Azoarcus sp. KH32C: one gene and its partner. The protein of the gene in region 2 interacts with the protein of the main gene of each other region in a pairwise test. Links are inferred from orthologs where the notes say so. Each region holds a gene or a part of one and is shown on either strand. Other genes may lie near its edges.

Region 1 (17,028 bases), 100 kb from region 2 along the record:
GCGGCGGTCATCACGAGGCCCAGCGAGACGCTGTGGTAGAGCCACCACGACAACACGCCGATGATGCCGCCCCAGAACAGGCCGTTGATCAGCGAGACCTTGAGCTCCTTGCGCATCAGGCGCTGCATCGCGCCGGGCTCGACCTGGCCCATCGCGATCGCGCGCACGATCATCGTGATGGTCTGGTTGCCCGAGTTGCCGCCGATGCCGGCGACGATCGGCATCAGCGCGGCGAGCGCGACGAGCTTCTCGATCGAGCCTTCGAAGAGACCGATGACGCGCGAGGCGATGAAGGCGGTGACGAGGTTGATCGCGAGCCACGCCCAGCGGTTCTTCACGGAGTCCATCACCGACGCGAAGATGTCTTCCTCTTCGCGCAGACCGGCGTTGCTGAGGATCTCGTGTTCGGATTCCTCGCGGATGTAGTCGACGGCGTCGGCGACCGTGAGGCGCCCGATGACGCGCCTTTCCGAATCGATCACCGGCGCCGAGACGAGATCGTAGCGCTCGAACGCCTGGGCTGCGTCGTCGGCTTCGTCCTCGGGCTCGAAGCTGATGACGTTTTCCTTGTGCATGACGTCGACGACGTTGGCATCCGGATCGTTGATCAGCAGCGATTCGAGGGTCAGGATGCCCTTCAGGTGGTCTTCGCGGTCGACGACGAAGAGCTTGTCGGTGTGGTCCGGCAACTCGTCGAAGCGGCGCAGGTAGCGCAGCACGACTTCGAGCGTCACGTCCTCGCGGACGGTGACCATGTCGAAGTCCATCAGCGCGCCGACCGAATCCTCGGGGTAGGACATCGCTGCGCGCAGCTGTTCGCGTTCCTCGCTGTCGAGCGACTGGAACACGTCCTGCATGACCTCGGGCGGCAGGTCGGGTGCGAGGTCGGCGAGTTCGTCGGTGTCGAGGGTCTCGGCGGCGGCCTTGAGCTCGTCGGGCCGCATCGTCTCGATGAGCGACTCGCGCACCGCGTCGGACACTTCGAGCAGGATGTCGCCGTCGCGGTCGGCCTTGACGAGGTCCCAGACGAAGAGGCGGTCGGCGAGCGGCAGCGCCTCGAGGATGTACGCGATGTCGGCCGGGTGCAGGGCGTCGAGGCGGGCCTGCAGTTCGGCGACGTGCTGCTTGTGGACGAGGTCCTCCACCAGTTCGTGGTGGGGCATTTCCTGCCGATGAACGAGGTCTTCCACCACCCTGTGGCGCGACAGCAGTTCCTGCACTTCGCGCAGGTGCTGCTGGACATCGTCCGGGTGGCGTTCGTCTTGCTCGCTCATCGGCGCCTCCGGTTTTTATTGGGGGTGGAAACTGGCGTAAGGCGCGAATTCTACGGGCTTCGCGGCCGGCTTGCGACCCCTGGAAACGCCAATTTGTTGCAATGCGGTGCGACGGCTAAACAGTGCGCCGCAAAGGCGTCAGGGGACCTGCGAGTAGACCATCCGTTCGCGGATGCGTTCGGCATGGGCGGCGAGGCGGGAGCCGAACTGTTTCTCGTATTTTCGGGGGTTCGGCAGCATCACCGCGAGGCGCGCAGCCTGTTCCGCGCCGAGCCGGCTCGCCGATACGCCGTAGTAGCGTTGCGCGGCGGCTTCGCAGCCGAAGATGCCGGTGCCCCATTCGACGACGTTGAGATAGACCTCGAGGATGCGCCGCTTGCTCCAGACCGCTTCGATCATGACGGTGATCAGCGCCTCCTCGCCCTTGCGCAAGTAGCTGCGCGACGGCGACAGGAAGAGGTTCTTGGCGAGCTGCTGGCTGATCGTCGAGCCGCCGGCGACCGCCCGGCCCTTGCGCTGGTTCTTTTCGATCGCGCGCTGGATGCCTTCCCAGTCGAAGCCTTCGTGCTCGATGAAGCGGTCGTCCTCGGCGGCGATGACGGCGCGCTTGAGCTGGATCGAGATGCGTTCGTAGGGTACCCATTCGTGGCGCAGTTCGGCGTTGGGGCGCTTTTCCTGCAGCTCTTCGAGGCGGATGCGCATGAAGCTGGTGCTGGCGGGGTTGAAGTGGCTCCACCACAGCACCAGCAGGAAGATCCACAGCTCGTAGAGGATGACCAGCGCCGCGATCGCGGCGAGGGCCCAGCCGAGGCCTCGCAGCGCAGTCTTCATCGTCAGCCGATCTGGGCGCGCAGCGCGGCGAGCACCGGCGCCGTGTCGGGGCGTACACCGCGCCATAGCTGGAAGCTCTCGGCGGCCTGTTCGACGAGCATGCCAAGGCCGTCGGCAAGACGCGCGGCGCCGTCGCGGCGGGCGGCGGCGAGGAAGGGCGTGTCGCCGCGGCCGTACATCATGTCGTAGGCGAGCGCGCCCGCGGCGTAGAGGCCGGCGGGCAGCGGCGGGGCTTCGTCGGCGAGGCTCGCGGCGGTCGCGTTGATCACGACGTCGAACTGGCGCCCGGCGAGGTCGGCGAAGCCGCAGGCGTCGAGCGGGACGGAGGCGTCGCGTTCGGCGAAGTCGGCGACGAGGGCTTCGGCGCGCGCGACGGTGCGGTTGGCGAGCGTGAGCGACGCGGGCTGGGTGCCGAGGAGCGGCAGCAGCGTGCCGCGGGCGGCGCCGCCCGCGCCGAGCAGCAGGATGCGGCGGCCGGCGAGTGCGCAGCCGAGGTTGTGGGTCAGGTCGCGCACGAGTCCGGCGCCGTCGGTGTTGTCGCCGAAGATGCCCTCGGCGTCGAAGGCGAGGGTATTCACGGCGCCGGCGGCGAGTGCGCGGGCCGAGTGGCGCTCGGCCAGCGCGAAGGCTTCGAGCTTGAAGGGGACCGTGACGTTCATGCCGCGTCCGCCCGCGTCGCGGAAGGCGCGCACCGCGCCCGCGAAGCCGTCGAGTGGGCCGAGCAGCGCCTCGTACGTGAGCTCTTGGCCGGTCTGCGCCGCGAAGCGGGCATGGATCGCCGGGGATTTGCTGTGGGAGATCGGGTTTCCGATGACGGCGTAGCGGTCCATGGTCACTTGGCGGTGAGGCTGTTGGCGTTGGTGAAGGTCCAGGTGCGGACGAATTCGATTACGTCGTAGTCGCGCCGGATGTCCTCGGGGAACGGCGCGAAGGTGCCGGCAAGACGGACGATGCGCAGCGCTGCCTCGTCGAGGATTTTTTCGCCCGACGAGCGCTGGATCTCGGCCTTCTCGACCGTGCCGTCGGCGCGGATTGCGACGTAGAGCAGCAGGCTGCCGTAGATGCGCCCGCGTGCGGCGTCCGGGTAATTCAGTGTGCCGATGCGTTCGATCTTCTGCCGCCAGTCCTCGAGATACTGCGCGAAGCGGTACTCCTGCGCACGCGCGCCGATGAATTTCTTGCGCGGGCGCTTGGCGAGCTCGTCGAGGGAGCGGTCGATCTCGGCTTCCATGCGCGCGACGGCCGAGACGCTGTTGAGGAGATCGAGGCCGGAGGGCTGGACCTGAGGAGCGGACTGGTCGCTCTGCTGGACGGGAGCGGGCGGTGTCTTCTCGGTCGATTTCTCCGCGGTGAGCACGCGGCTGCGGCTCGCTTCGACATCGGTCGTGCGCTTGCGGGCATCGATGAGCGCGTCGCCTTCGCGGCGGGCATCCTGCGGCGGGAGCGGCGACTTGGGACGGGCGTTCTGCTCGCTGTTGCCGCCGCCGTCGAGGTGGGTCTGCGCGAGCACGTCCGGCTTTTGCGGGGCGCGGGTGTGGCGGGCGTTGACCAGGACGACTTCGAGCCCGCGGTCGCGTTCGCGGGGCTTCTCGCGATCGGGCATGACGAAGCCGATCGTCATCGCCAGGCCGTGCACCAGCAGCGAGATCGCGAAGGCGATCGCGAGGCGTCGGTCGTCGTGTAGCCTCAGCCCGACCGGGCGCAGGCCCGCGGCCGCTGCCGTCTGCGGGCGCCGAGACTGATGCGAGGCGCGGGAAGGCTTGCCCGTCATGCGTGCCGTAGGATCAGTTGCCTTCGAACATCGAATCCGTCGCCTCGGCGGGATCGGGTTCGGCCAGCGTCGCGACGTAGCGGGCGTGGATGTCGACGTCGAGCAGGTCGCTCGATTCGATGCTGACGCGCACGCGGGTCGCGGGCAGCAGCACCGGCAGCGACGGGACCTTGATCATCAGCGGAATGGAGTCCAGCCGCACGAGGTTGTCGCGCAGCACCTTGCCGTCGAAGGTCGTGCCCTCGGGGTGCTGGCGCAGCCAGCGCAGGCACCAGTAGCGTTCCATCTGGCGCTGGAAGTCGGCGTAGGCGGCGTAAGTGACGTCGAAGTCGCGGAGCGCCGCCATCAGTTCGGCGGACTTCGGTGCGAAGGCGGGCGCCTCCTCGCGCAGCACCGAGATGAGCTGCCATTGGTTGACGAGGTCGACGTAGCGGCGCAGCGGCGAGCTGGACCAAGCGTAGCAATCGACGCCGAGGCCGTCATGCGGGCCGGCAGTGGTCGACATGCGCACCTTGCCGCCGCTTTGCACGCGGTACAGGCCGGGCACCTCAGCCTCGTCGAGGAGCTTGCCCCAGGTCGAGTTGGCCAGGATCATCATCTCGGCGACCAGCTTGTCGAGCGGCGAGCCGCGGCGGCGCTGGCTGATCGTCACATAGCCGGCGCCGTCGGCGGTGTCCTTCTGCCAGTCGACGTAGAAGCTGTAGTCGACCTGGTTGGGACTGTTCTCGGCTTTGCCGCGGCCGGCTTCGAGGATGCTGGCGAGATCCCATAGCAGCGTGAGCTCGCGCTTCCATTGGAAGTCGGGACTCTCGCCGTGGTCGTGCAGGGTCTGCTCGTTGAAGACGGGTTCGAGGTCGTGGTGCCGCAGGTTGGCGACGATGGGCACGCGGTCGATGCGGGTTTCGTGGCGCTGGATCGCGAGCGCGGGCGTGACGTCGAGGTAGAGCGACAGCGCGGGGCATTCGCGGCCGGCGGCGAGCGTGAAGGTCTCGACCGCGGCGTCGGGCATCATCGTGATCTTGTTGCCCGGCATGTAGACGGTCGAGAGCCTGCGGCGCGCGATCGCGTCGAGGTCGGAGCCGCGGCCGAAGCCGAGCGCGGGCGCGGCGATGTGGATGCCGATGCGCCAGCCGCCGCCTTCGCGCGGCGTGACGGAGAAGGCATCGTCGATCTCGGTGGTGGTGGCGTCGTCGATCGAGAACGCGGCGACGTCGGCGCGCGGGAGATCGGCCGGATCGACCGGGGCTGCGAAAGCCGGGAAGGCGGTGCCTTCTTCGAAGTATTCGAAGAGGAAGCGGTTGTAGTGGAAGTCGTAGCTCGACGCGAGCGCGCCGCATTTCAACAGCAGCCGCGGCGCGGAGAGGCCGGTGTCGACGCAGGCGGCTTCGAAGGCTTTCGTTTCGATGCGGTTGCGGTCCGGGCGATACAGCAGTTGCGGCAGCATGCCGGCGATCTCGGCGGGCAGGCGCCCTTCGACGAGTTCGGCGCGCAGGCGCTCGATCGCTTCGGTCTGCTGGCGCTTCTTCTCGAGGCCGGCGAGCGCGGCTTGCAGGATCTCGGTGGGGGCCTTGCGGAAACGGCCGCGGCCCTTGCGGTGGAAGTAGGTCGGCGCCGAGTGCAGGCGCAGCAGGATCGCGGCGGATTCGACGGCGTTCGGCGAGTGGCCGTGATAGTCGGCGGCGAAGTCGTCGAAAGCGAATTCGTCGTCGCCGCAGACTTCCCACAGGAAGGCGGTGTCGAGTTCCTCCGCATCCGCTTCGGCACGCGAGAGCAGGTCGGCGGGCGAGGGCTCGCGGAAACGCATCAGCACGTGGCTCGACTTGAGCTTCACGCGCTTGCCGTGAGAGGTCTCGACCTGCAGGGAGGAATCGTTATCAGCGAGAATGGTCCCGGCCTTGAAGGCCCCACTCTCTTCGAACAGCACGAACATCAGCAACCGCCATACTTGAGCAAGCCCGACAGTTTAAAGGATTCGGCTGTCGGGCGGAGCGGGGGGCGCAAGTTAGGCAGTGCTGCGGGTCGTGCGCAACATGTCGACCGAATAGACCGCGAGGGCCGTCCAGATCAATGCGAAGCCGACGAGTTGGCCGGCGTCGAAGGGTTCGCGGAAGACGAAGACCGCGAGCAGGAAATTGAGGCTGGGCGCGAGATATTGCAGGAAGCCGACCGTCGATAGCGGCAGGCGCTTGGCGCCGACGGCGAAGAGCATCAGCGGCACTGCGGTCAGCACGCCGGCGAGCGGGAGCAGTGCGTCGGTGAGCGTGCCTTGGCCGAAGTGCAGATCGCCCTGCATTGCGAGCCATCCGAGCCAGCCGATCGCGATCGGCGCGGTGACGAGGGTTTCGACGAAGAGGCCATTGATCGCGTCGATCGGCGCGCGTTTGCGCAGCAGGCCGTAGAAGCCGAAAGTCAGCGCGAGGAAGAGTGCGATCCACGGCAGCGTGCCGACCTGCCACACGCGCCAGGCGACGCCGGCAAATGCGATCGCGACGGCGACGCGTTGCAACGGGCGCAGGCGTTCGCCGAGGAAGAAGCGTCCGAGCAGGATGCTGACGAGCGGGTTGATGAAGTAGCCGAGGCTCGCTTCGACCAAGCGGTTCGCCGAGATCGCCCACACGAAGACGAGCCAGTTGCTGCCGGTGAGCGTCGATGCGACGGCGAGCAGGCCGACGAGCCGCGGCTGCGCGAGGAGGCGTCGCAGGCCGTCGAAGCCACGCCAGAAGGCGAGCAGCGCAAACAGGAAGACGACCGACCACAGCACGCGGTGCGCGACGATCTCGGTCGGCGGCACGCTGCCGACGGCCTTGAAGTAGATCGGCGCGAGGCCCCAGGTGGTGAAGGCGATGAGGGTGGCGATGACGCCCTGGCGGCGGGCGTGCACGTCGATTGCAGCAGCAGTCATGCGGTGGCGCTGGCGACCAGGGCGAGGGCGTCGACGGTGTAGCCGCTGCCGTCGGGGCTGCGGTGGGCTTCGAGATCGGCTGCGACCGCTGCGCGCAGGGTGCGCTGGGTGTCTTCGGGAAGACGCGAGAGTGCTTCGGCCGCGCCGCCGGCGAGGTCGAGGAAGGCTTGCCAGTAGGCGTCGGCCGTCGCGAAGTGGCAGGCGAAGGAGCAGGGGGCGATGCGGACGCCGGAGAAACCGGCGGCGGTCAGCGCCGCGGTGAGCGTCGTGGCGTCGCCGAAGCGGAATACCGACGGGCGCGCGACTTTCGGCGGCGGAAGCAGGCGGGCGATGCAGTCCTGGGCGCGCGAGATCAGCGGGACCGCCTCGCGCGGGCCCCATACGGAGAGCGCGACGCGGCCGCCGGGGCGCAGCACGCGGTGCATCTCGGCGAGCGCCCGCTCGGGCTGCGGGAACATGAAGAGCGCGAGCCCGGCGAGCACGCGGTCGATGCTGGCGTCGGGTAGGCACAGGTGTTCGGCGTCGGCGGCGGCGAAGGTGAGCGACGTGCGGCCTTCGGTTGCGGCACGCCGTGCGCCTTCGGCGAGCATGCCTTCGGCAATGTCGCTCGCGAGCACCCAGCCGTTGGGGACGACGCGTGCAGCGGCCTCGCGGGCGAGGAGGCCCGGGCCGCTCGCGAGGTCCAGCACGTGCTGGCCGGGGGCGAGCTCGGCCGCTTCGATGAGTGCGACGGCGAGGTCGGCGCGCAGGTGGGCGCCTTCGGCGTAGCGCGCGGCGATGCGGTTGAAGCCTGCCCGTTCCTGCGCCTTGAAGCGCTGTGCGTCGAAGCCGGCGGGGGCGCTCATCGGGCGGCGATCCCGGCGAAGGCGAGGATCTCGTCGAGGTAGTCGGTCCAGCGCGAGAAGCCGTGGTCGCCGCCTTCCAGGACGGTCTGGCGGGCGCCGGCGTACTTCGTCACCGCGTCGCGGTAGTCGAGCACTTCGTCGCCGGTCTCGACGAGCAACCAGTACTTTTCGGGGCGCGTGATCGTCGCGACGTCCATCGCGCGCAGCTCTACGATGTAGTCGTGCGTGAACTGGAAGGTCTCGCCGGTGTAGAGGTTGGTCTGCTCGCCGACGTAGGCTTCGAGCGACAGCGGGGCGACGACCGCGGGGTTCACGAGCACGGCCTTGAGGTCGTGCTTTTCGGCGAGGTGGGTCGCGTAGTAGCCGCCGAGCGAGCTGCCGACGAGGGTCGGGGCCAGTTCGGGACGCGTGGCGCGACAGCGGGCGATCTGGGCTTCGATCAGCGCGATCGCGTCTTTCGGGCCGACCGGGAGTTGTTCGCACCAGAATTCGTGCGCGAGCCCGCGCTCGGTCATGTGGCGAAGCATCGCCTGCGCCTTGATCGAGGCCGGCGCAGAACGGAATCCGTGCAGATAGATGATCATCGCATCAAACGGAAAGTCGGGACGAAGCCATGAGTGTAACCGCGGCTTCGTCCTCGATCATCAGGCTGCGGTCCACTGCACCCAGCCGAAGTACCAGGTCGCGAGCACGAAGAGGCCGAACGCGATGCGGTACCACGCGAAGGCGATGAAGGTGTGGTTCGACACGAAGCGGATGAAGCCGCGCACCGCCCACATCGCCGAGAGGAAGGCGGCGACGAAGCCGATCGCGAACATCGGGAAATCGTGCAAGTGAAGGAGCGCGCGGTTCTTGTAGAGGTCGAGGACCGTCGCCGCGAACATCGTCGGGATCGCGAGGAAGAACGAGAATTCGGCGGCGGTCTTGCGCGACAGGCCGAAGATCAGGCCGCCCATGATCGTCGCGCCCGAGCGCGAGGTGCCGGGGATCATCGCCAGCGCCTGGGCGAAGCCGACTTTGAGGGCGTCGGTCCAGCGCATGTCGTCGATGGCGTGGATGCGCGGACGATGGTTGCGCTTTTCGAGGTAGAGGATCACGAGGCCGCCGACAATGAGGGCGGTCGCGACGGTCAGCGGGTTGAAGAGCAGGGCCTTGATCTTCGAATGGAAGAGCAGGCCGAGCACCGCCGCGGGAAGGAAGCCGACGAAGAGCAGCGTGACGAAGCGGCGGGCGCTGGCGTAGCGTGTGATGCCGAGGGCGACGTCAGTGAGGCGCTGGCGGTAGTCCCAGCACACGGCGAGGATTGCGCCGAACTGGATGACGATCTCGAACACCTTGCCGACTTCGTCGTTGAAGTTGAGCAGGTCGCCGAAGATGATCAGGTGGCCGGTCGATGAGACCGGCAGGAACTCGGTGAGGCCTTCGATGATGCCGAGGATCAGCGCGACGAGGTATTGGGGAAGGTCCATGGATCGGGAGTGTGGGTAGTCGGGCGAAACCCGGCATGATACGCGCGCACCACCGCCCGAAAATTAAATTGCATTCAGTTGCGCTTTGAAACCTGCATGGGGGCGGGCGCGGTCATCACTTCGAGTTCCGCAAGCCAGAGGATCGCCGCCTCGCGGTGAGCGCCGCACATCTGCGGGCTGGGGCTGAGACTGCCGCAGACGGCAGGCCGGCGCGGGTCGCCGAAGAGACGGCAGCGGTCGGCGTCGTCGAGCTGCACGCAGCGCACGCCGGCAGGCTTGCCGGCTTCCATGCCGGGAATCGGGCTGGAGATCGACGGTGCGATGCAGCACGCGGCGCAGGCGGGACGACACTCCATCGTCAGGCGGATCGCGAAAGCGCGTCCCACCACGCGACGATGTCTTCGGCGCGCGCTTCGAGCAAGGTGCCGGCGTCGCCGGTGAAGTCCCGCCAGGCGTCGAGGAAGCGTTCGCCGACGGCGGTGATCACGGGGGTGCCGGAGCTGACCGCCATCGCCATTTCGCTGCGCAGGCCCGAGCCGGATGCTTCCTGCGCGCCGAACTTGTTCACGAAGACGAGCTCGACGCCGCTTTCCAGCGCGCGCCGTATCGCGACGGCCGCGTGCGCGAGCGCATTGGGGTCGAGCCGGCAGGCTTCGGAGCCGCTGCCGAGCTCCTGCGACAGCGCGAAGCGCTCGCCGCTCGCGAGATCCTCGAGTTCCATGCCGCAAGGATCCTCGATGCAGGTCGGCAGGTCGTGCTGCAGGATGCCGCCGAGGCGCACGCCCCGTTCGGCGAGCCGTTGCGCGGCTTGCTCCAGCACCGGTTCGATGTGGTCGGTGGGGCGATAGACGATGGCGGCGATCGGCAGGCGCGGTTCGGTAGTCATGGCGGTGGCGGTTGCGGGCAATCCGGCGATTGTCGCACCGCGCGCCGTCGGCGCGAAGCGGGGCGGGCCGAATTGTCGCGACTGTCCGCGCGCTGCTGAGACAGGTGTCGCGGCCGTCTCAGTGCGGGGGAGACGCCTGTCTCGCGTCTCATGGTTGCTCGATTCTTTAAGTGGTTGATTTGAAATAAAACAGTCTCCTGGCACGGGTTTCGCGAATCCGGGGATGAGGCGGCGGAGCGCTCGCGAGAATAGCCCGACCGCCTCGCGATACCACGCCAAAAAACCAAAGGAGACATTCATGCAAGAGGAGAAGCCCTGCCGCGTCGGCACTTTGCTGGCGATTGCGGCACTGGCCGGCGGTCTTGGGGCCGCGACATCGGCCCGGGCCCAGGTCACGCTGGACGTGATCGGTCCGCACGAGTACGACCTGCCGGTCGATTTCAAGCCCTTCAACGTGTTCGTGCAGTACGCGACCTTCCAGGACGGCAATCGCCTGTGGGACGCCGATGGCGACCGGCGGCGCACGTCGGCGACGCGCACAATCGTCGGCCTGTCGAAGTACGTGCATTTCTGGACGCCGGAATCGAACCCGAAGATGGGCCTCGCCTACGAGGTCATCGTGCCCGAGGTCGGCGTGCGGAATTCGGATACGCGGACTTCGGCGAGCGGGATCGGCGATCCGATCACGGGGCTCGCGCTGTGGTACAAGCCGACCCCCAACTCGACCTTGGGCTTCCAGTCCTTCATGCAGCTGCCGGTCGGCGACAAGGACATCGGCGGCGGCGACGTGTGGAAGAACCTGTCGAGCCTGTTCTGGGACGTGCAGCTCGGCAAGCTCACCTACACGGCGGACGCGGGCTTCGTGTTTTTCGGCGAATCGACGGCGGCCGACGCGACGCCGGGGACGCTCTTCCACACCAATCACCGCGTCGGCTACCAGTTGAACGATGTGGTGGAGCCGTTCATTGCGCTCGATTACGAGCGGCAGGAGGGCTGGAAGAACCGCGCGACCGGCGCGAAGGTAGCCGAGGGGCACGAGACGACCGCCGGTATCGGCGTGATGTTCAAGTACTACGGCAACCAGTCGCTGACCGTGCGCTATTCGCGCGGCATCGACGGCGAAAGCCATGGTGCGACCGACAGCCTCAACCTCAAATACGCCTACGTCTGGTAAGCGCGCATCCGGATTCCGGAGGAGAACAGCATGAACACAAAGAAGATGATCGTCGCGCTTGCCTGTGCAGGGGCGCTGTCGGGGAGTGCATGGGGCGCGGGCGGTCCCGGTTTCGACGATCCGGACAACTGGCCGCAGTACCACCGCAGCTTCAACGCGTGGCGCTTCAGCCCGCTCACTGCGATCAATCGCGACAACGTCGGGCGGCTCAAGGTCGCGTGGATCCACCAGCCTGGCAACATCACGCATGGCATCCAGGCGACGCCGATCGTGATTGACGGCGTCCTGTACTACGTCTCCGCGAACAACAACGTGTGGGCGGTCGATGCGGCGACGGGGCGGACGCTGTGGCACTACGAGCCGAAGCTCGATCCGCTTTCGAAGCAGGCCTTCTACGCCTCGGCGAGCCGCGGCGTGACGGTCGGGCGCGGCAAGGTCTTCCTCGGGACGCTCGACGGGCGCTTCGTCGCGCTCGACCAGAAGACCGGCAAGGAGCTGTGGGCGACGCAGCTCACGGACCAGAAATCGCAGTACGGCGCGCTCTTCTCGGCCCCGCCGCAGCTCGCGGGCGATGTGCTGTTCGGTGGCACGACGGGAGGCGACCAGCCGATCAGCGGCAAGATCTACGCGGTCAATGCCGACACCGGCAAGCCGGCGTGGACCTTCGACATCCTGCGCGACGATCCCGAGAGCTGGCCGGGCGACAGCCGCAAGCGCGGCGGCGGCAGCGCGTGGATGCCGGGCACCTTTGACCCGCGTACCGACACGATCTACATCGGCACCTCGAACGCGGCGCCCGACTACTTCAACGCCGACCGCAAGGGCGACAACAAGTACACGGCGAGCCTGCTCGCGCTCGACCCGAGGACCGGCAAGCTGAAATGGGCGCGGCAGGAGATCCCACACGACTCGTGGGACTTCGACTCGGCCTACGAGGCGCTGATGGTGAAGGGCGCGGATGGCAAGGACGTGATCGTGCATCTGAACAAGAGCGGCTTCGTGTTCGTGATGGACAAGGACGACGGCAAGCTCGAGAACGTGTGGCAGTTCGCGCAGAACGTGAATTGGGTGAAGGGCATCGATCCGAAGACCGGGCGGCTGATCGAGCCGGTGTATCCGGAAGAAGGCAAGAAGAAGCTCTTCTGTCCGAATCTTCTCGGCGCGCGCAGCTGGAACCACGGCGCCTACAACCCGCAGACCGGTCTGTGGTACTCGCATGCGATGGAGGTGTGCAACGAGGTGGTCGCGGGGCGGGACGACCCGTCGAACCTGACGGCGATTTCGTCGCTGTCGCTCGGCATCGACGAGATCAAGCTCGTGCCGCCGCCCGCCGACAAGCCGCATGGCCGGCTCGATGCGCGCGATCCGCTGACCGGCAAGGTCAAATGGAGCATCCGCTACGACATGCCGCCGCTCTCGAGTGTGTTGACGACGGCCGGCGGGCTGGTGTTCACCGGCGACATGGAAGGCCGCATCTACGCCTATGACGCCGACAACGGCAAGGAGCTGTGGCGCTTCAGCGCCGGTTCCGGGCTGCGCGGCGGGCCGGTGAGCTACGCCGCGGGGGGGCGCCAGTACATCGTCGTGCCGACGGGCCTCGGTTCGCACGCGCCGGGCTTCCTCGCCGGGGCCTACCCGCGGATCAAGGATCTGCCGGGCGGCGCTGCGCTGATCGCCTTCACGGTGGATTGAGCGCGTCCCCTTTCATCTTTCCTTCTTCCTCCTTGGGCGGGTCTTGGCTCCCGCTCTCGTTCGCGGGGCGGCAATGCATCGCCGCCCCGTTTTTTCTGCCTTCGCTTTGCCATGGATGAATCGATCATGTCTGCGCGTTCCCTTTTACTGAGCCTCCTCGTAGGGCTGTCCTTCAACTGCGCCGCGGTCGGACCGCCGGCGCCCGATGCGGCGCGCGATGTCGAGGCGCCGGGTGGGCAGGTTGCCGCGCCCTTCGATCTCGCCGATCCGGCGCGCATCGAGGCGGGGCGCAAGCGCTTCAACAAGACTTGCGCGGGCTACTGCCATGGCTTCGAGGGGGTCGGAGGACGGGCGCCGGACTTCAAGGGGCGCAAGGATCTGCCGATACAGGTGATGTTCGAGACGATCACGAAGGGCCGCGTAGGCGCGGACGTGATGCCGCCGTGGGGGGCAGCGTTCAGTGCGGAGCAGATTTGGGAGTTGGTGGCGTACTTGCAGTATCTGGGGACGCAGTAGCATCCGAATATAGGCCCATCAAGGACGGGGCGTGCCATCCGCCGTCAAATAGGGCGCAGACCGCGATCTTATGGAAAGCGGCAAGCGCCTTCACGCATCGAACTCCCTCCGGTTCGGGCTGATGATCTGCAGCCGCGCCATCTTGCGATAGAAGGTGGCGCGCGACATGCCCAGTTCGCGCGCGGTGACCGTGACCTGCCAGTGGTGCCGGCGCAGGGCGGCGAGCATCTGGGCGCGCAGTTCGGCGTCCGCGTTCGATAGCGGGCGGCGGGGGGCGTCGGCGGGCGAGGGAAGGCGCGGCGGCGGGGCGTCGTCGAAGGCATCGCTGCGCGGTGCTGCTGCGTGAGCGATCCGTGCGCGGAAGAGGTCGGGCGGTAGGTGTTCGAGTTCGACCGCGTCGCCGTCGGCGATGGCGCAGGCGTAACGCATCGCGTGGCGGAGCTGGCGGATGTTGCCGGGCCAGTCGTGGCGGGCCAGCGCGTCGAGCGTCGCGGGGGCGAGGCGTAGCGTCGGCCGGTCCATCGCGGCGGCTTCCTCGCGCAGCACCTTGTCGATCACGCTGCGGATGTCCTCGCGTTCGCGCAGCGGCGGCAGCAGGAAGACCGCGCCGTTGAGACGGTAATAGAGGTCTTCGCGGAAGCGGCCCTGCTGCACGAGATCGGGCAGGTCCTGGTGGGTCGCGCAGACGACGTGCAGGCGCACCGGGATCGGGGACTCGGCGCCGAGCGGCAGAACCTCGCCTTCGGCGAGTACACGCAGAAGGCGACTTTGCAGTTGCAGCGGCATATCGCCGATCTCGTCGAGGAAGAGCGTGCCGCCGTCCGACTGGAGGATCTTGCCGCGCACGCCCTTGCTGCGCGCGCCGGTGAAGGCGCCGTCGCGGTAGCCAAAGAGCTCGCTCTCGATCAGCGTCTCGGGGATCGCCGCGCAGTTGAGCGCGACGAAAGGCTTGTTGCGGCGCTCGCTGTAGTCGTGGATCGCGCGCGCAAAAGCTTCCTTGCCGGTGCCGGTCTCGCCGAGCAGCATCACCGGGATGTCGCGGTTGGCGACCTTCAGCGCGCGTTCGACGTTGCCGCGCAGGCGCGCGTCGTCGAGGGCGAGGTGCGAGAAGCCGGGGATGTTGATGCAGGCGCTGTCTTCGGCCGATTCACACGCGGCTTGCGGCAGCGCGAGCCCGCTGCGCGAGCGCGGCGCCGGAGCGCGCAGGATTGCGAAGAGGCGTTCGCCGTTTGCCGTGAGGCGCAGCGGGAAGGCCTGGCCGGGCTGGGCGTGCGCGGCGGCGAGGATCTCGTTGGTGCTGCAGTCGAAGAGGTCGTGAATGAAGGCCGGCGGCGCGGCGCCGTCGCCGTCGAGCAGTTCGAGCCGCGCGCGGCGGTTGCCGCCGACGATGCGGCCGCTGTCGTCGAAGGCGACGAGGTAGTCGGTCTGCACGCTGAGGTATTCCGCGAGCCGCCCGAGCTGCAGCACCCAGTAGGGGCGCAGGTTGTACCACGCGAAGGCGTTCTCGATCTGCTGCGCGCGGTCGAGCACGAGGCGATAGACGAGTTGCTGGCTTTCGCGCTGCGCGGGTGCATGGAGTGCCGTCGCGTCGAGTACCGCGATCGGATGGTCGTCGGAGCCGAAGATCGGTACCGAGCTGCAGCTGAAGGCGATGTTGTGCGAGCGGAAATGCTCGTCGCGATGGACGAGCATCGGCTGGCCATCGATCAGCGCCGTGCCGACGCCGCAAGTGCCTTCGAGCGCTTCGGACCAGCAGGTGCCGACGCGAAAGCCTTCCGCCTTGAACTCGCGGTCGAGTTCCGGGACGGTGCGGAAGTCCACCGTCACGCCATCGGCGTCGGTCAGCAGCACGCAGTAGTTCACGGGCCGCAGCTGCGCGTGCAGGCGGTCCATGCCCTCGCGGGCGATGCGCATGAAGGCGTCGATGCGGTCGCGGTGTTCGCGCAGCTCCTGCGCAGTGACGACGCGCGGCGTGGTCGCAAGCGCCGGATCGATCTGATGGGTGCTGAGCGATCGCCGCCATGAGCGCGCGAGGCGCTCGAAAGTACTGTCGCGTCCGAGCGGCAGGCCGCGTTCGACGACGTCGATCACGCGTCCGACGTGCTGGACGATCTCCTGAGGTCTCCTCATTGCCTTCCTCTCGTCTCCGGCGTCCCGCGCCGGATGTATTGGATAGAAGTGCTTTTTCCTGTGCTTTCAGCGTATTCCCGGCCAGTGGGGAAATCAATGCGGACAGGTGTCTCACTCGGCTGAGACGGCTGTCGCGGGATTCGCGGGCCGGGTGTCTCAGCGGGCACGTCTAAATCGGCCAGTTCGGGGGCATTTGCGCGGAATCGACGCCGTCTGGCGTCATTTTTTTTTCAATCTTTTCAGTTGCTTGTGCAGGTTGTCGAGCGGGCGACGAGGCGTGTCGGCTCGCCGCTGGCACGCGCCGTGCGGAAGGAAGCCCAGGTCCGCGGCATGCGGCGTCCGCCTCCGGGGGCGGTCGGCGGGCGGCGCAGGTGCCGCGGGACTCGAAACCTTTCAACCATAGTGAGGAGCAATGATGAGCGAGACACTGAACCGCGAGAGCCTGCTCAAGGCTTACCGGATCATGCGCACGATCCGCGAGTTCGAGGAGCGCGTGCATACCGACTTTGCGACCGGCGAGATTCCGGGCTTCGTGCATCTGTACGCCGGCGAGGAAGCCTCCGCGACCGGCGTGTGCATGCATCTGACCGGCGCCGACTACATCGCCAGCACCCACCGCGGCCACGGCCACTGCATCGCGAAGGGCGTGGATCCGGTCGGGATGATGGCCGAGATCTGGGGCAAGGCGACCGGCACCTGCAAGGGCAAGGGCGGCTCGATGCACATCGCCGACCTGTCGGTCGGCATGCTCGGCGCGAACGGCATCGTCGGCGGCGGCGGTCCGCTGATTTGCGGCACGGCGTTGGCCGCGAAGATCCGCGGCACCAAGGACGTGGGCGTGTGCTTCTTCGGCGACGGCGCGTCGAACCAGGGCACGATCTTCGAGGCGATGAACCTCGCCACCGTGTGGAATCTGCCGGCGATCTTCGTCGCCGAAAACAACGGCTACGCCGAGGCGACGTCTTCGTCGTACTCGGTCGCCTGCGAAAACATCGCCGACCGCGCGCCGGCTTTCGGCATGCCCGGCGTGATCGTCGATGGCTTCGACTTCTTCGCCGTGCATCAGGCGGCGGGCGAAGCGATCAAGCGCGCCCGTGAAGGCGGCGGGCCGACGCTGATCGAGGTGAAGCTGTCGCGCTACTACGGCCACTTCGAGGGCGACCAGCAGACCTACCGCGCGCCCGGCGAAGTGCAGACGCTGCGCGAAACCAAGGACTGCCTGATGCAGTTCCGCCGCCGCGTGACCGCCGACGGCGAGATCACCGCTGATCAGCTCGATGCGATCGACCGCGAGGTGAAGGCGCTGATCGACGACTCGGTGGTGCGCGCCAAGGCCGATCCAAAGCCCGCCGCGGCCGAGCTGCTGACCGACGTCTACGTGTCCTACTGAGCCAGTCCGAAGAAATCGAAGGAGACATCAAATGGCAAGAAAGATCACCTACCAGCAGGCCATCAACGAGGCGCTGGACCAGGAAATGGGGCGCGACCCGCGAGTCATCATCATGGGCGAGGACAACGCCGGTGGTGCCGGGGCGCCC
Region 2 (4,785 bases):
CCAGACACGCGGCCGCGGCACCGGCGGCATTGCGCACGTTATGGACGCCCGGGACCTGAAGCTCGATCTTGACCGTATTGCGCGGGGTGACCAGCTCCAACGAGGAGCCGAAGCCATGCTGCGTGCAACGCACCGTCACGTCGGCCGGATGCTCCATGCCAAAGCTCATCACGCGGCGGCCGGCGTTGAGATCGCTCCAGTAGGCCGCGTGCGGATCGTCGGCATTGACGATGGCGACGCCGTCCTCGGCCAGCCCGGCGTAGATCGCCCCCTTTTCGTGGGCAATTTCGACGAGCGAACCCATTCCCATCAGATGCGCGCGCTGCGCGTTGGTGACGATGGCAACGGTCGGTCGGGCGATATCGGTCAGATAGGCAATCTCGCCGGGATGGTTCATGCCCATCTCGATGATCGCCGCGCAATGCCCGTCGCGGAGTTCGAGCAGCGTCAGGGGGAGTCCGATGTCGTTGTTCAAATTGCCCGAGGTCGCGAGGACGGCGCCGGGCCCGCGTCCATCGAGACGCGCCTGCGCACGCATGATCGCGGCGCACATTTCCTTCACGGTCGTCTTGCCGTTGCTCCCCGTGACGCCGATCAGCGGGATCTCGAAACGACGGCGCCAGAACGCGGCCAGCGCCCCGAGCGCAAGCCGGGTATCGTCGGCGATCAGGAGCGGCAGTTCGACATCGCCGTGCTCCGCGGCCCATGCGGCATCGACGAGTGCCGCGACCGCGCCTTGCTCGCCCGCCAGGGCGACGAAATCGTGGCCGTCGAAGCGTTCGCCGCGCAACGCGACAAAAAGCTGTCCTGCGCGGATGCGGCGGCTATCGGTTCCGACGCAGTCGAAGCGCGCCTCGGCCGTCGCACGCAGGTCGAGGCCCTGAGCAACTTCCTGCAGGGTCAGCATGCACCCCGCCCCATCTTCCGGTTCCACTCCATCAGCGCGGCGCGCGCCTGTTCGACATCCGAGAATGGCATGCGTACCCCGAGGATCTCCTGATAGGGTTCATGGCCCTTGCCCGCGAGCACGATCACGTCGTCCGCAGCAGCCTCATCGACAGCGAGCCGGATCGCCTGCGCGCGATCTACGATACGTTCGGCGTTCGCACCGGCCCCGTTGACGATCGCGTCGATGATCTTCTCGGGGTCTTCGCTACGAGGATTGTCGCTCGTGATGATCACGCGATCGGCAAGCTGACCTGCGACTTCGCCCATGATCGGACGCTTGCCGGCATCGCGATCGCCGCCACAGCCGAACACGCAGACCAGGCGCCCGCCACGGGCGCGCGCCGTACCGCTGACGGACTCCAGCACCTTCGCCAGTGCATCGGGCGAATGCGCATAGTCGACCACCACCAGCGGCTCCGCGACGCCGCCGACGAGTTGCATGCGGCCTTCCGGCGGAGTCAGCCGCGAAATCACCCGCAGCACGTCTTCGAGCGCATGTCCGCGCGCCAGCAAGGCCCCCGACACGGCCATCAGGTTCGAAACATTAAAGGGCGCGACCAAGCGAACCTGCACGTCGGAACGCGTGCCATCCCACTCCAGCGTGAAGCGCAGCCCGGCCGGCGAACTCTGCACGTTCTCAGCAAGCAGTACGCGCGCACCGGGCACGGCCGCGGCGTTGATCGCGACGCGCGTGTAACCGATGACGGGCATGCCTTGCGCAACGAGACGACGGGCCTGTCCCAGGCCGAAACTGTCGTCGAGGTTGATCACGGCCGTGGAAACGCCGGGAAGGTCGAACAACTTCGCCTTCGCGGCAGCATAGCTATCCATGCTGCCGTGGTAATCGAGATGGTCGCGCGTCAGGTTGGTGAAGACCGCCACGTCGAAAGCGACGCCGTTCAGGCGCTCCTGATCGAGGCCGATCGACGAGACCTCCATCACCGCGGCTCGGGCGTCGGTCGCGACGAATTCCGCGAGAAGGCGATGCAATTCGAGCGCGTCGGGGGTTGTATTGATCGTGTTGGCGAGTTGCCCCGGGAAGCCGTTGCCGAGCGTACCGATGACGCCGCAACGTTCGTCGAAATGCCCGATCGCGCGCGCCAGCCACTGAGTAACGGTCGTCTTTCCGTTCGTGCCGGTGACGCCAGCCACCCAAAGCTTCTGCGACGGATGCCGGTAGATGGCGTCGGCAAGGTAGCCGCCGAGCTGCCGCAGCCCTGCGACGGCCATTGCCGGCACGGCGACCGCATCCGGGCGATAGCCATCGACGTCATCCCACAACACAGCGGAAGCCCCCTGGCCGACGGCAGCGTCGATGTACTTGCGACCATCGGTCTTGAACCCCGGCCACGCAGCAAAGACGTGGCCCGGTTCGATGCGACGGGAATCGGCGGTGATGCCGTCGGGGGTGACGCCTGCTTCGCGCAGGCGCTCCAGGATATTCAGGGCCTGGGCAGCGCTCACATGCTCTCCTTCACTGCGGGGGGCTCGCCGGCCTTCTGGGCGAGTTGCAGCGGCACCAGCGGCGCGTCAGGCGGCACGCCGAGCGTGCGCAATGCGCCTTCAGCGATCTGGGCAAAGACGGGAGCGGCAACGGTACCGCCGTAATACTGGCCGGCGGAGGGTTCATCAATCATCACGGCCACAATTATCCGCGGATCCGACGCCGGCACCATGCCGACAAACGATGAAACATATTTGTTCGCATAATGACCACCCTCGAGTTTGTGGGCAGTCCCGGTCTTGCCGGCGACGCGGTAACCCGAAATCTGCGCGCGGGGCGCTGTCCCGCCGGGACTGACGACCATCTCGAGCATGGCGCGCATCTCGCGGACGGTCTCGGACGAGAAGATCCGCTTGCCGCCGGTCGGGGGGCCATCGAGCTTGCGCAACGACAGCGGCACCATTTCGCCATCGCGGGCGAAAACCAGGTACGCGTGGGCGAGCTGGATGAGACTCACGGAGATACCGTGACCGAAAGACATCGTCGCCTGCTCGACCGGCTTCCATGTATGTGCCGGACGCAGCCGACCGCCGGCCTCCCCGGGGAAGCCGAGACTCAGCGGCTTGCCGAAACCGAGCGCGTCAAAGTTCCGCCACATTTCCTCGGGCTGGAAGTTCATCGCGATCTTGACGGTGCCGACGTTCGACGACTTCTGGATGACCTGCGCCACGGACAGCATGCCGTTATGGTGCGAGTCAGAAATCGTCGCCTTGCCGATCGTGATCCGCCCCGCACCGGTGTCGACCATGCTACTGGGTCGCACTTTTCCACGCTCGAGTGCGAGCGCAACCGTGAAGGGCTTCATCGTCGAGCCGGGCTCGAAGGTATCGGTGAAGACGCGGTTGCGCAGCTGCGCGCCGGTCAGATCGGTACGGTTGTTCGGGTTGTAGGTCGGGGCGTTAACCAGCGCCAGAATTTCGCCGGTGCGGGCGTCGAGCACAACCGACGCACCGGCCTTCGCCTTGTGCGTGGTCATTGCCTGACGCAGGGCGGAGTAGGCGATGTACTGGATTTTCGAATCGACCGACAGCGCGAGATCCTCGCCGTCACGCGGCGAGCGCACCCATTCGACGTCATCGACCACTTGACCGCGGCGATCGCGGATCACGCGGCGCACACCGGGCTTGCCGGCCAGCGAGTTCTCGAAGGCGAGTTCGACCCCCTCCTGCCCCTTGTCATCGACGCCGGTAAAGCCCAACACGTGGGCCATTACCTCGCCGCCGGGGTAATAGCGGCGGAATTCCTGCTGCTGGTGGATTCCGGGCAGCTTGAGGTCGGCGATCTGCTGGGCGAGTTCGGGCGACAGCTGGCGCTTGAGATAGACGAATTCGCGGCCCGCGCCCAGGCGGCGATCGAGCTCCTGCACGTCCATTTCGAGCAGGCCGGCGAGCCTGCGCATGTCGGCCGGCGAAAGCTGCGCGTCGGACGGGATCGCCCAGATCGAGCGCACCGGCGTACTGACCGCCAACATGTCGCCGTTGCGGTCGGTGACGCGTCCGCGCGTGGCGGGGGCCTCGATCACGCGCGCGTAGCGCGACTCGCCCTTGGCCTGCAAAAAGTCGTTGTTCACGCCTTGCAGATAGACCGCGCGCCCGGTCAGTGCGAGCGAACCGCACATCAGGCCGAGCATCACGACGCGGACCCGCCATCCGGGCAGGCCGTTCTTCAGCAAGGGGTTATGGTTGAATGTTACCGGGCGCCGCTTGGTCATTGCGCCACCTCCACCGAGAAAAGCTGTCCGGACGGCGGCACGCGCATGCCCAGACGCTCGCGGGCGATCTTTTCGACGCGCGCATGGGCCGCCCAAGTGCTCTGTTCGAGCTGCAACTGATCCCACTCCACTTCAAGACCGTGCATCCGCGTCTGTTCGCGCTCCAACTCTGTGTACAGCTTGCGGGCCTGGTGCTGCGACCCCACCACGCCGAGGGCGCTGGCGACGGCGATCGCCACGAGAAAGGCATCCACGCGGATCATGCTGCCGCCTCCGTACGTTCGGCGACGCGCATCACGGCACTGCGCGCACGAGGATTGGCCGCGACTTCGGCGCTGCCAGGACGCTGCGACTTGCCCACGAGTACGAGCCGCGGCTTCGGCAGATCGGCGGCACGCACCGGCAGACGGGCCGGCAATTGGGGTGGACGCGATTCGTCGCGCATGAAGCGCTTGACGATGCGGTCTTCGAGGGAATGGAAGCTGATCACTGCGAGCCGCCCGTGCGGCTTCAGGCGACGTACGGCTTCAGGCAGGATCAGCGACAGCTCTTCGAGTTCCCGATTGATGAAAATCCGTAGAGCCTGGAAGCTACGCGTCGCCGGGTGCTGCCCCGGCTCGCG

The links.
Region 1: the proteins of AZKH_RS18495 (region 2) and mtgA interact in binary tests that used the Escherichia coli proteins (3 or more experiments, as listed by UniProt). The link is inferred for Azoarcus sp. KH32C from one-to-one orthologs.

Annotation. Positions count from the first base shown.
Region 1 is NC_020516.1:4,234,158-4,251,185, reverse strand. Bases 260-3,251 are described here. They hold mtgA (monofunctional biosynthetic peptidoglycan transglycosylase), read right to left. Parts: upstream 2,106-3,251; coding sequence 1,413-2,105; downstream 260-1,412. Other genes in these bases: AZKH_RS18970 (energy transducer TonB), read right to left, coding at 2,938-3,251; aroE (shikimate dehydrogenase), read right to left, coding at 2,108-2,935; mgtE (magnesium transporter), read right to left, coding at 260-1,274. In the rest of the region: more of mgtE, read right to left, coding at 1-259; more of AZKH_RS18970, read right to left, coding at 3,252-3,876; AZKH_RS18965 (ribonuclease catalytic domain-containing protein), read right to left, coding at 3,890-5,806; EamA family transporter RarD, read right to left, coding at 5,879-6,778; AZKH_RS18955 (class I SAM-dependent methyltransferase), read right to left, coding at 6,775-7,623; AZKH_RS18950 (YqiA/YcfP family alpha/beta fold hydrolase), read right to left, coding at 7,620-8,207; AZKH_RS18945 (undecaprenyl-diphosphate phosphatase), read right to left, coding at 8,268-9,092; AZKH_RS18940 (YkgJ family cysteine cluster protein), read right to left, coding at 9,167-9,448; AZKH_RS18935 (DUF2478 domain-containing protein), read right to left, coding at 9,451-9,978; AZKH_RS18930 (transporter), read left to right, coding at 10,277-11,152; AZKH_RS18925 (PQQ-binding-like beta-propeller repeat protein), read left to right, coding at 11,183-12,844; AZKH_RS18920 (cytochrome c), read left to right, coding at 12,971-13,360; AZKH_RS18915 (sigma-54-dependent Fis family transcriptional regulator), read right to left, coding at 13,451-15,490; AZKH_RS18910 (thiamine pyrophosphate-dependent dehydrogenase E1 component subunit alpha), read left to right, coding at 15,906-16,880; AZKH_RS18905 (alpha-ketoacid dehydrogenase subunit beta), read left to right, coding at 16,912-17,028. UniProt on the Escherichia coli protein: Peptidoglycan polymerase that catalyzes glycan chain elongation from lipid-linked precursors. May play a role in peptidoglycan assembly during cell division in collaboration with other cell division proteins.
Region 2 is NC_020516.1:4,141,525-4,146,309, forward strand. What follows is about bases 1,787-4,785. They hold AZKH_RS18495 (penicillin-binding protein 2), read right to left. Parts: upstream 4,164-4,785; coding sequence 2,409-4,163; downstream 1,787-2,408. Other genes in these bases: AZKH_RS18490 (UDP-N-acetylmuramoyl-L-alanyl-D-glutamate--2,6-diaminopimelate ligase), read right to left, coding at 1,787-2,412; ftsL (cell division protein FtsL), read right to left, coding at 4,160-4,426; rsmH (16S rRNA (cytosine(1402)-N(4))-methyltransferase RsmH), read right to left, coding at 4,423-4,785. In the rest of the region: murF (UDP-N-acetylmuramoyl-tripeptide--D-alanyl-D-alanine ligase), read right to left, coding at 1-907; more of AZKH_RS18490, read right to left, coding at 901-1,786. UniProt on the Escherichia coli protein: Essential cell division protein that catalyzes cross-linking of the peptidoglycan cell wall at the division septum. Required for localization of FtsN.